2 regions of the Mesorhizobium sp. M0678 genome follow, and region 2 is predicted to be linked to the other one. Evidence: riboswitches for the same ligand, from Rfam matches in the RefSeq annotation. Region 2 holds a riboswitch; the other holds the start of a gene.
What was found. A riboswitch is a leader RNA that binds a small molecule or an ion and turns the genes downstream of it on or off. The one in region 2 is predicted to bind thiamine pyrophosphate.
Positions count from the first base shown of each region.

Region 1: linked by a shared signal. The riboswitch ahead of thiB (thiamine ABC transporter substrate binding subunit) and the one ahead of thiC (phosphomethylpyrimidine synthase ThiC) in region 2 are both predicted to bind thiamine pyrophosphate.

Region 1 covers NZ_JAMYPT010000006.1:258,673-263,965, forward strand. Annotated here, with positions in the region: gene NKI29_RS14150 (ABC-F family ATP-binding cassette domain-containing protein) at 1-622, opposite strand, end outside; gene NKI29_RS14155 (thiamine diphosphokinase) at 638-1,282, opposite strand; TPP riboswitch at 1,410-1,524, shown strand; gene thiB (thiamine ABC transporter substrate binding subunit) at 1,568-2,581, shown strand; gene thiP (thiamine/thiamine pyrophosphate ABC transporter permease) at 2,833-4,452, shown strand; gene thiQ (thiamine ABC transporter ATP-binding protein) at 4,449-5,240, shown strand.
Region 2 covers NZ_JAMYPT010000029.1:789-6,081, forward strand. Annotated here, with positions in the region: partial or broken gene NKI29_RS29720 (ATP-grasp domain-containing protein) at 1-859, shown strand, start outside; TPP riboswitch at 1,153-1,269, shown strand; partial or broken gene thiC (phosphomethylpyrimidine synthase ThiC) at 1,373-3,204, shown strand; gene thiO (glycine oxidase ThiO) at 3,201-4,202, shown strand; gene thiS (sulfur carrier protein ThiS) at 4,171-4,368, shown strand; gene NKI29_RS29740 (thiazole synthase) at 4,370-5,143, shown strand; gene NKI29_RS29745 (thiamine phosphate synthase) at 5,140-5,293, shown strand, end outside.

The DNA.
Region 1 (5,293 bases), on a different contig from region 2:
GCCATTCCTCGAAATAGCCAAAGCCCTTGTCGAGACGGCGGGTCTGGCCGCGGTCGAGCCAGATTGTGGCGCGTGACACGCGCTCGAGAAAACGGCGGTCATGCGAGATGACGACCAGTGCCGAGGAGGTGCGGGCAAGCTCCTCCTCCAGCCATTCGATGACCGAAAGGTCAAGATGATTGGTCGGCTCATCGAGGAGGAGAATGTCGGGCTCCGGCGCCATGACGCGGGCGAGGGCGGCGCGCCGCGCCTCGCCGCCGGAGAGGTCGTTCGGCCGTTCCTCGCCGGTCAGGCCGAGATGCTCCATCAGATAGGTGGCGCGGTAGGGATCGTCGGCCGGCCCGAGCCCCGCCTCGACATAGGCGCGGACAGTCGCAAAGCCGTCCATGTCGGGCATTTGCGGCAAGTAGCGCACGGTCGCCGAAGGCTGGCGGAAGACTTCGCCGTCCTGCGGTTCGATCAGCCCGGCGGCTATCTTGAGGAGCGTCGACTTGCCAGAGCCGTTGCGGCCGACCAGGGCGATCTTGTCACCAACTGAGGCCGTCAGGGCGGCACCGTCGAGCAGCGGCGTGCCGCCAAATGTCAGCTTTATCCCGTCGAGATTGAGAAGCGGCGGCGCCATGTCAGCTTTCTGGGCTCAGCTTTCCGGAAGAGGGTAGGGATGCGCGAGCAGCAGCGCGCGGCCGCTGGCCAGCGCGATTTCCAACCGGCCCCTGACCTCGTTGGAAATGGTCAGCGACGAGCCGAACGCAACCTCGACATGGTCGAGCGGCCATTTGGCGCCGGTGACTGTCAGGCCGGCGAGATCCGAAAAGCCGAGCACCGAAAACAGCGTGCCGTCGACATAGTCGAAGCCAGTCTTTCCAGGCAGCAAAGGAATGCCTTCCTGTGCGCCGCTGGTCAAAAGCACTTCCGTTCCGCCTTCCGCCAGCCGGACGCTTAGCGCCAGATGCAGGAAGATGTGGTCGGTACGTTTGCCGCCGAAGGCGCCTGCGAGCACAAGGCTGGTCGCACCACGTTCGAGTGCGGCGGCGATAGCGAGTTCACCGTCGGTCTTGTCTTTTTCGGCGGGAAACACCTGCCGTGGCACGGCGGCCAGATCCTCCGGCAACTCGGCAGGCACCGAATCGAAATCGCCGACCCAGAGTTCCGGCCTCAGGCCCAGCATGCGGGCATGGCCGATGCCGGCATCGGCGGCGATGACGCGCGAGCCTTCGACCTGGCGGTCGAGCAGCGGCGTGCGGATGAGATCGCCGCCAAGCAGGATGGTGAATGTGCTCATATCTCGTGGCCCTTACCAGCCCTGCCCCGGAAACGGAAGATGAAACGGCAGACGAAACGGAAGGCTGGGCTTTGGATGCCCGGCAAACTTCCGCTTGCGCAGCACTTCGGCCGGGCCTATGTGTCGAAACGCTCTAACGGGGTGCCGGACGCGATCTTCGCGGACCGGCTGAGAGGCAAGACTGCCAACCCGCTGAACCTGATCCGGTTTGTACCGGCGGAGGGATTAGACGTTTCGGACAGCCCGACGCCTCAATTCCTTTCAACGCGAACGAAGGAGGCGCCGATGCGCAGTTTTTTCCACTCTCTTGTCTCAATTGTCCTGCTTGCGGCATCCGCGCTCGCCCTGCCAGGGCAGGCATCGGCACAGGATAGACTGACGGTCTATACCTATGAAAGCTTCACCGCCGATTGGGGTCCGGGACCGGCGGTGAAGAAGGCCTTCGAGGCCGAATGCAGTTGCGTCGTCGAATTCGTCTCGGTCGCCGACGGCGTGGCGCTGCTCAATCGTGTGAAGCTGGAAGGCGCCGCGACCAAGGCCGATATCGTACTTGGCCTCGATACCAACGTAACCGCCGACGCCAAGGCAACCGGCCTGTTTTCGCCGCACGGCGCCGTGTCGGGCGTCAGTGTGCCGGGCGGCTGGAGCGACGATATTTTCGTGCCGTTCGACTATGGCTATTTCGCCGTCGTCTACGATACCGAAAAACTGAAGAGCCCGCCGAAGAGCCTCAGGGAATTGGTCGAGGGCGATGCCGGAGAGAAGATCGTCATCCAGGATCCGCGCACCTCGACGCCGGGCCTTGGCCTGCTGCTGTGGGTCAAGTCGGTCTACGGCGACAAGGCGCCGGAAGCCTGGGCCAAACTCAAGGCGAAGGTGCTGACGGTAACGCCGGGCTGGAGCGAGGCCTACGGCCTGTTCACCAAGGGCGAGGCGCCGATGGTGCTGTCCTACACCACCTCGCCGGCCTACCACATGGTCGCCGAAAACACCGAGCGCTACCAGGCGGCGTCCTTCGAGGAGGGCGAATATCTGCAGATCGAGGTTGCGGGGATCACCACCAAGGGTGCGAAGAACCCGCTGGCAGAAAAGTTCATTGCCTTCATGACCGGACCGAAGTTCCAGGATGTCATTCCCGAAACCAACTGGATGTTCCCGGCCGGCAAAACCGACAAGCCGCTCAACCCGGCGTTCGATAAGCTGGTCAAGCCGACCAAGACCTTGCTGTTCAGCCCGGAAGACGTCGCCGCAAATCGCAAGGCCTGGGTCGACGAGTGGCTGGCGGTGATGAGCAAGTAGGGCTCAAGCCTCGTCGGATGTTTGCGCCAAGCCACCCCCCTCTGGCCTGCCGGCCATCTCCCCCTCAAGGGGGGAGATCGGCAGCTTTGTCGCCTCTCCTCATCCTGCCACTTGTGAGATTGGCGAAGGCGGCTGAGTGCGCAATCTCCCCCCTTGAGGGGGAGATGGCCGGCAGGCCAGAGAGGGGTGGGCTCGGCCATTGTCAGGTATTTCCTTCGATCAACACCTGTCGTAGTGTCGGGTAGCGCGACATGCGTACGCGTCATCCGGCCGATCCCCGCGTCACTGCCGGCATCGTCGCGCTCGCCGCCATCGCGCTGCTGATCGGCGGTGCATTCGCCGGGCTCGTCGTCGAAGCCACACGCGACCTGTCCGGCGCCGCCTCCGCTTTCGATTCCTATCTCTTGCGCGTCGTCCGTTTCACGCTCTGGCAGGCTCTGCTGTCGACCCTGCTCTCCGTTGCACCGGCGCTGTTCGTCGCGCGTGCCCTGTCGCGGCATCCACGTTTTTTCGGGCGAGGCTTCATCCTCCAGCTTTTCGCCGTGCCGCTGGCGCTGCCGGCCATTGTTGCCGCACTCGGTGTCTTGGCGCTCTATGGCCGCGCCGGCTATTTTGCCGGCACGCTGGGCGCGCTAGGCGGCCAGAGCTGGCCCGGCATCTATGGCCTGTCGGGCATACTCGTCGCCCATGTCTTCTTCAACCTGCCGCTGGCGACGCGGCTGTTCCTGGAGGCGTTGCAGACCGTGCCGGCCGACCAATGGCGGCTGGCGAGCCAGCTTGGCATGGGCGCTGCGCCGGCCTTCCGGCTGATCGAATGGCCGCCGCTGCGTGCGGCCTTGCCCGGCGTTGCAGGGCTCGTTTTCATGCTGTGCATCACCTCCTTCACCATCGTGCTTACGCTCGGCGGCGGACCCAGCGCGACGACGCTCGAGGTTGCCATCTACCAGGCGCTGCGTTTCGACTTCGACCCGGCGCGGGCTGTGACGCTGACCCTGCTGCAGATTGCCCTGACCTTCGTCGTCGTGCTGGCCTTGACGCGGCTCGGCGCCAATATGGTAGGGGATGCCAATCTGCCGGTGGCGCCGCGCCGGTATTTTTCAGCCGGTGCGGCCGAGACCGTGCTGAACGCATTGGCGATCGGGCTGGCACTGCTGTTTGTCGCCGGGCCGATGGCGGCCACGTTGGCAGCCGGGCTTGGCGCCGATCTCGGCCGCCTGGCCGGCGAGAGCGCGGTGCGGCAAGCGACGGCGACCAGTGCCGTGCTCTCCCTCCTATCGGCGCTGCTCTCTGTGGCGTTGTCGCTGTCGCTGGTCATGGCGCGCCGGGCGCTGGCGCTCACCCGGCGGACAGGCCGGCGGACACTGCTCGAACATCTGGCCGACACCGGTGCGGGGTTCGTCCTGGTGGTGCCGCCCATCGTCATCGGCGCCGGCTGGTTCCTGCTCTTGCGCACCGTCAGCGATGTCTTTGCGATCGCCCCTGTCATGGTCGTTGCGGTCAATGCGGTGATGGCGATGCCGTTCGCCATCCGCGCCATCCGCCCTGCCTATGACGCGTCGAGCGAACGCCACGAACGGCTCTGCGCACAGCTTGGTATCTCGGGCTGGAACCGGTTGCGGCTGGTCGACTGGCCGTCGCTGCGGCGGCCGCTCGCCACCGGCTTCGCTTTCGCCATGGCGCTGTCGCTTGGCGATCTCGGCGTCATTGCGCTGTTCGGCAGCGATTCCGTGCAGACCTTGCCCTATCTGCTGCTGGCGCGCATGGGCAGTTACCGCACTGAGGATGCCGCCGGCCTGGCGCTGCTGCTCGGCCTTGTCTGCCTGGCGCTGGTGTTGGCCGCGGACTGGCTGGGAAGGGGCGAGAAATCATGATGCCGACCAGCCCGGAACGGTCCATTTCGGTGGAAAAAGGCGCGGCCGTACGACTCGATAATGTCTCGTTCAGCTATGGTGAAACGCCGCTTATATTCGATGTCGATTTCCCGGCGTCGGAAATCACCGCCATTATGGGGCCGAGCGGTTCGGGAAAGTCGACGCTGCTCAATCTGGTGGCCGGCTTCGAGACGCCGCGGTCGGGCCGCGTGCTGATCGGCGGCGCCGACGTCAGCACTGCGCCGCCATCAGCGCGGCCGGTATCGATGGTGTTCCAGGAAAACAACCTGTTTGCCCATCTTTCCCTCGAGCAGAATGTCGGGCTCGGCCGCTCGCCTTCGCTCAGGCTGAGCGAGGCTGACCGCGCCGCAATCGCCGCAGCGCTGAAGCGCGTCGGCCTTGCCGGCAAGGAAAGCCGGCTGCCGCGCGAACTCTCGGGCGGCGAGCGGCAGCGCGTCGCGCTCGCCCGCGTCCTGGTGCGCGACCGGCCGGTGCTGTTGCTCGACGAGCCGTTCGCTTCGCTCGGACCGGCACTGCGCGACGACATGCTCGACCTGGTGGCCGACGTCCATTCGGAGCAGCGCATGACGGTGCTATTCGTCACGCACCAGCCGGACGATGCGCGCCGTATCGGCCAAAACATGGTTTTCCTGGATGGTGGCACGGTTGCCGCGACGGGCACCGCGGCCGATTTTTTCGTCGGGGCTGGACCGGAGGCATTCCGACGCTATATCGGCTCGGGTCCCTTTGCGGCTGGATCACGAGATGTTGCCCGGAAGCGGACATAATTTATGGTCAAACCGGCGGAAGGCGAAGCGGCGCTTGCTTGCCATGGTCGAGG
Region 2 (5,293 bases):
CGGCGTTCCAATACCGGCCTATCGGTTGGCAACGAATGCGGCGGAGGTAGAAAGCTCGGCTGCAGAGATCGGCCTGCCCGTGATTCTTAAGCCGGCAGTAGGCAGCGGCAGCATCGGTGTCCGATTGTGCCGCAGCCTCGAAGACGTAGCCGAACATACGACCTATCTATTGGGCGGAAAGCACATATGGCGGTCTACACCGAAAATACTCGTCGAAGAATTCGCACAGGGCCCGTTCTATAGCATTAATGTTATGGGGAATGAGGTCGTTGCGATTTGCGCCAATGACTTTGGTCCCCTCCCCCATTTCGTCATTCGTGAGGTGACCTATCCGGCCCTGCTGACTGATCAGGAGCGTGAGCGCATCGCCGATGTTTCGCTGAGCTGTTTGCGGACTCTCGGCCTTGGCTGGGGGCCAACTAACATTGAACTCCGGTGCACGAAACGCGGTCCAGTTGTCATTGAAATCAATCCGCGTCTTAGTGGCGCGCCCGACCCTCAACTGGTCCAGTTAGCTTACGGTGTCGACCTCGTAACCGAGCACATCAAGCTTGTCATTGGCGAGGAATGGGATCTGCGCAAAAAGCATTCGCATACTGCGGCCGCGCGATTCCTGCTTCCTGATCAAGATGGCACCCTCGACTGGATTGGTGGCGACACTCAGGCAGCTGCTATATCAGGTGTGGCCGAGGTGAAATTGAATGTTGAACCCAAGACACCGATCGTCAGGAAGGGGGATTTCCGAGACTGGATTGGACATGTCATTGCCACTTCGCCCAGCCGTGCTGAAACCGAGGGCGCCCTTCAGCGAGCGGTCGACTTGATCGATTGGTCGATCACCCCTTTCCGGCGACAATAGGAGGTGATCGAGAGCACGATGTTTGTGGGGCGTTCGGGCGGCCCACCAGTTCTGTTCCGATCAGGCATTGACGGCTTAAGATCCTTGAAACGCAGCAGGCCGTCTACGTCAATGTCACATCAAGTTTGACGAGGCAAATGCAGCTTTGGCCACACCTGCCCTATCTCCCGCGGAACTTCTCCGCGACCCGTGGCGAGGCCGTCGGCCCAATTTGGGCCCAATTTGATTGCCGCCCACCGCCGCCGCAGGACGAACATGCGCTTGACAAGACAACCCCGGCCCGTTCAACTTGAGGCATTCACCAGGGGAGTCCCGGCAAGGGGCTGAGATACTGCTGGCTTTCGCGGCGCAGTGACCCGTTGAACCTGATCCAGTTCATACTGGCGTAGGGACGGTGCAAGCGCTTTGCGGGAGTTCACGCCCGAGGTCCTGTTTCGGCAGGTCGACAGAAGCGTCTTTTCATCCTTCCGGCACAGAACTGGGTCTCCAATGCATGAGCAAAGGAGCCTCAAGATGAATGCCCTCACCCCAGCCGTCTCAACGGGACCGCTGCCTGCTTCGCGTAAGATCCACAAGCCCGGTGCCATCCACCCGCAGATCAGGGTGCCGATGCGCGAAATCTCCGTCCATCCGACAGCCGGCGAACCGCCCGTCACCGTCTACGACCCGTCGGGCTCCTATACCGATCCGGCTGTCGAAACCAGCATCCAAAAAGGCCTGGCCCGGCTTCGCCACGAATGGATCTTGGCGCGCGGCGATGTCGAGGAGACGGCCGCCACGTCCGGCCGGAGGACAACGGATTCGCGACGGGCGAACGCCTGACGCCAGAATTTCCCATCCGCCACCGACCGCTCAGAGCCAAAGCAGGCAAGGCGGTGACGCAGCTTGCCTATGCACGCGCCGGCATCATCACACCCGAAATGGAGTTCGTCGCCATCCGCGAGAACCTTGGTCGCGAGATCCTGCACGGCAAGCTTGAGCGCGACGGCGAGGCTTTCGGCGCGATGCTGCCCGATTTCGTCACGCCCGAATTCGTCCGCCACGAGGTGGCGCGCGGACGCGCGATCATTCCCGCCAACATTAATCATCCCGAGAGCGAACCGATGATTATCGGTCGCAATTTCCTGGTCAAGATCAACGCCAATATCGGTAACTCCGCCGTCACATCGTCGATGGCTGAAGAGGTCGAAAAGATGGTCTGGGCGATCCGCTGGGGCGCCGATACGGTGATGGACCTGTCGACCGGCCGCAACATCCACAACATCCGCGACTGGATCGTCCGCAACTCGCCGGTGCCGATCGGCACTGTGCCGCTCTACCAGGCGCTCGAGAAGGTTGGCGGCATTGCCCAGGATCTGACCTGGGAGGTGTACCGCGACACGCTGATCGAACAGGCCGAACAGGGCGTTGACTATTTCACCATCCATGCCGGCGTGCGGCTGCATTACATCCCACTGACCGTTGACCGGGTCACGGGTATCGTCTCGCGCGGCGGCTCGATCATGGCAAAATGGTGCCTGCACCATCACCGGGAAAGCTTCCTCTACGAGCACTTCGCGGAGATCTGCGACATCTGCCGCGCCTATGACGTCTCCTTCTCGCTCGGCGACGGCCTTCGTCCCGGCTCGATCGCCGATGCCAACGATGCGGCGCAGTTCGCCGAGCTGGAAACGCTTGGCGAGCTGACGAAGATCGCCTGGGCGAAGGATTGCCAGGTGATGATCGAGGGGCCTGGCCACGTGCCGATGCACAAGATCAAGCAGAACATGGACAAGCAACTCGCCGTTTGCGGCGAGGCGCCGTTCTATACGCTTGGCCCGCTGACGACCGACATCGCGCCGGGCTATGACCACATCACCTCCGGCATCGGCGCGGCGATGATCGGTTGGTTCGGCACCGCCATGCTCTGCTACGTCACGCCCAAGGAGCATCTCGGCCTTCCCGATCGCAACGATGTCAAGATTGGCGTGATCACCTACAAGATCGCCGCCCATGCCGCCGACCTGGCGAAGGGTCATCCGGCGGCGAAAGTCAGGGATGATGCCCTTTCCCGCGCGCGCTTCGAGTTCCGCTGGGAGGACCAGTTCAACCTGTCGCTCGACCCCGAAACCGCACGGTCCTTCCACGACCAGACCTTGCCCAAGGAGGCGCACAAGCTGGCGCATTTCTGCTCGATGTGCGGACCGAAATTCTGCTCGATGCGAATTTCCCACGACATCCGCGCCGAAGCGCAGAAGGAGGGCATGGCGGCGATGGCGGCGAAATACCGCGAGGGCGGCGATCTCTACGTGCCGGCGGACGAGACCGGCGCACCGCTTTCGCCACAGGCGCATGAGCCATCATGAAGGTGCTGGTCAAAGGGGCCGGCGTTGCCGGCCTCACCGCGGCCTTCGAGCTCGCCGCACGCGGCGCGGCGGTTTCCGTTGCCGAGACAAGGCCTGGCCTTGGGGGCAATGCGTCGTGGTTCGCCGGTGGCATGTTGGCGCCATGGTGCGAGCGTGAAAGCGCCGAGCAGCCGGTGCTGGATCTCGGATGCGACGCCGCCGACTGGTGGGACGCCGCAACGCCCGGCTTGGTAACACGACGGGGAACGCTGGTCGTGGCCGCGCCGCGCGATGCGGGCGAGCTCGACCGGTTCGCCAGCCGCACGTCGGGCTATCGGCGCGTCGAGGAAGATGAAATTGCCTTGCTGGAGCCCGACTTAGCCGGCCGCTTCCGCCGCGGACTGCTCTTTCCCGATGAGGGCCATCTCGATCCGCGCCAGGCGATGGCAGCGCTTCATGACAAGCTCGCGGCCATGGGTGTCGAATTCCACTTCGGCGCCGACGCCCAGCATGTTTTTGGTTTCGATCGTCAGATCGATTGCACGGGAATGGCAGCCGCCGATGACAGGTTGCGCGGCGTTCGCGGCGAAATGCTCATCCTGCGCACCCCTGATACCTCGCTGTCGCGCCCGGTCAGGCTGCTGCATCCGCGCTTTCCACTCTATGCAGTGCCGCGCACCGACCACCGTTTCATGGTTGGTGCGACGATGATTGAAAGCCAGTCCGCCGGACCGGTTACGGCGCGCTCCATGTTGGAGCTGCTGGGTACCGCCTATGCCCTCCATCCGGCCTTTGGCGAGGCCGAGATCGTTGAAACCGGTGTTGGCGTCCGTCCAGCCTTTCCCGACAATTTGCCGCGCGCCGAAACGAACGGTGAGATCATCGCGATCAACGGGCTCTATCGTCACGGTTTTCTCCTAGCTCCCGCCATGGCGCGCCAGGCTGCCGACCTGGTTTTCAATCAAGACGGAACCAAGGAGCTTGCTCATGAAACTGATGGTCAACGGCAAAGTGCATGAGGTTGCCGCCACCACGCTGGCCGAGCTGCTTGCCGCGCTTGACTATGAGGGCGATTGGCTCGCGACCGCCGTCAACAACGACCTCGTGCACAAAGCCAGCCGGGCGGAATTCCAATTGAACGACGGCGACCGGATCGAAATCCTCTCGCCGATGCAGGGAGGCTAACATGTTCGAACTTCTCGGGACGACGCTTCCCTCCCGCCTGCTTCTCGGCACGGCTCAATATCCTTCGCCGGCTATCCTTTCCGATGCGGTCAAGGCGTCGGGCACGTCGGTGCTGACCGTCTCCTTGCGCCGTGAAATGGCAGGCGGCAGGGCCGGCGAAAAATTCTGGTCGTTGATCCGCTCGCTCGGCGTCAGAATCCTGCCCAACACTGCTGGCTGCCACTCCGTCAAGGAAGCGGTCACGACCGCGAAGATGGCGCGCGAAGTCTTCGGTACGAGCTGGGTCAAGCTCGAAGTGATCGGCAACCACGACACCCTGCAGCCGGATGTGTTCGGTCTGGTCGAAGCCGCCCGCATCCTGTGCGAGGACGGTTTTGCTGTATTCCCCTATACTACCGACGATCTTGTCGTTGCCGAGCGGCTGCTGGACGCGGGCTGCAAGGTCTTGATGCCGTGGTGCGCGCCGATCGGTTCCGCCCTCGGACCCATCAACATCACTGCGCTGCGCTCGATGCGCGGGCATTTCCCGGGCGTTCCGCTGATTGTGGATGCGGGGCTCGGACGGCCGTCGCACGCGGCGACTGTCATGGAACTCGGCTTTGACGCCGTGCTCCTGAACACGGCGGTCGCCAGGGCGGCCGATCCGGTCGGCATGGCGCGCGCGTTCGGCAAGGCGGTCGAGGCCGGTCGTGAAGCTTTCAGCTCCGGGCTGCTCGAACCGCGCGACGTCGCAATGCCATCGACACCGACCATCGGCAGGGCAGTATTTTCATGAAGCTCGATCCCTTCTACCTGATCGTCGACAGCGCTGCCTGGATCGAACGGCTGGTGCCGCTCGGCGTCAAGCTGGTGCAGCTGCGCATCAAGGATAGGGACGAGGCCACGCTGCGGACGGAAATCCGCCGCGCGAACGGCGTCTGCGCGG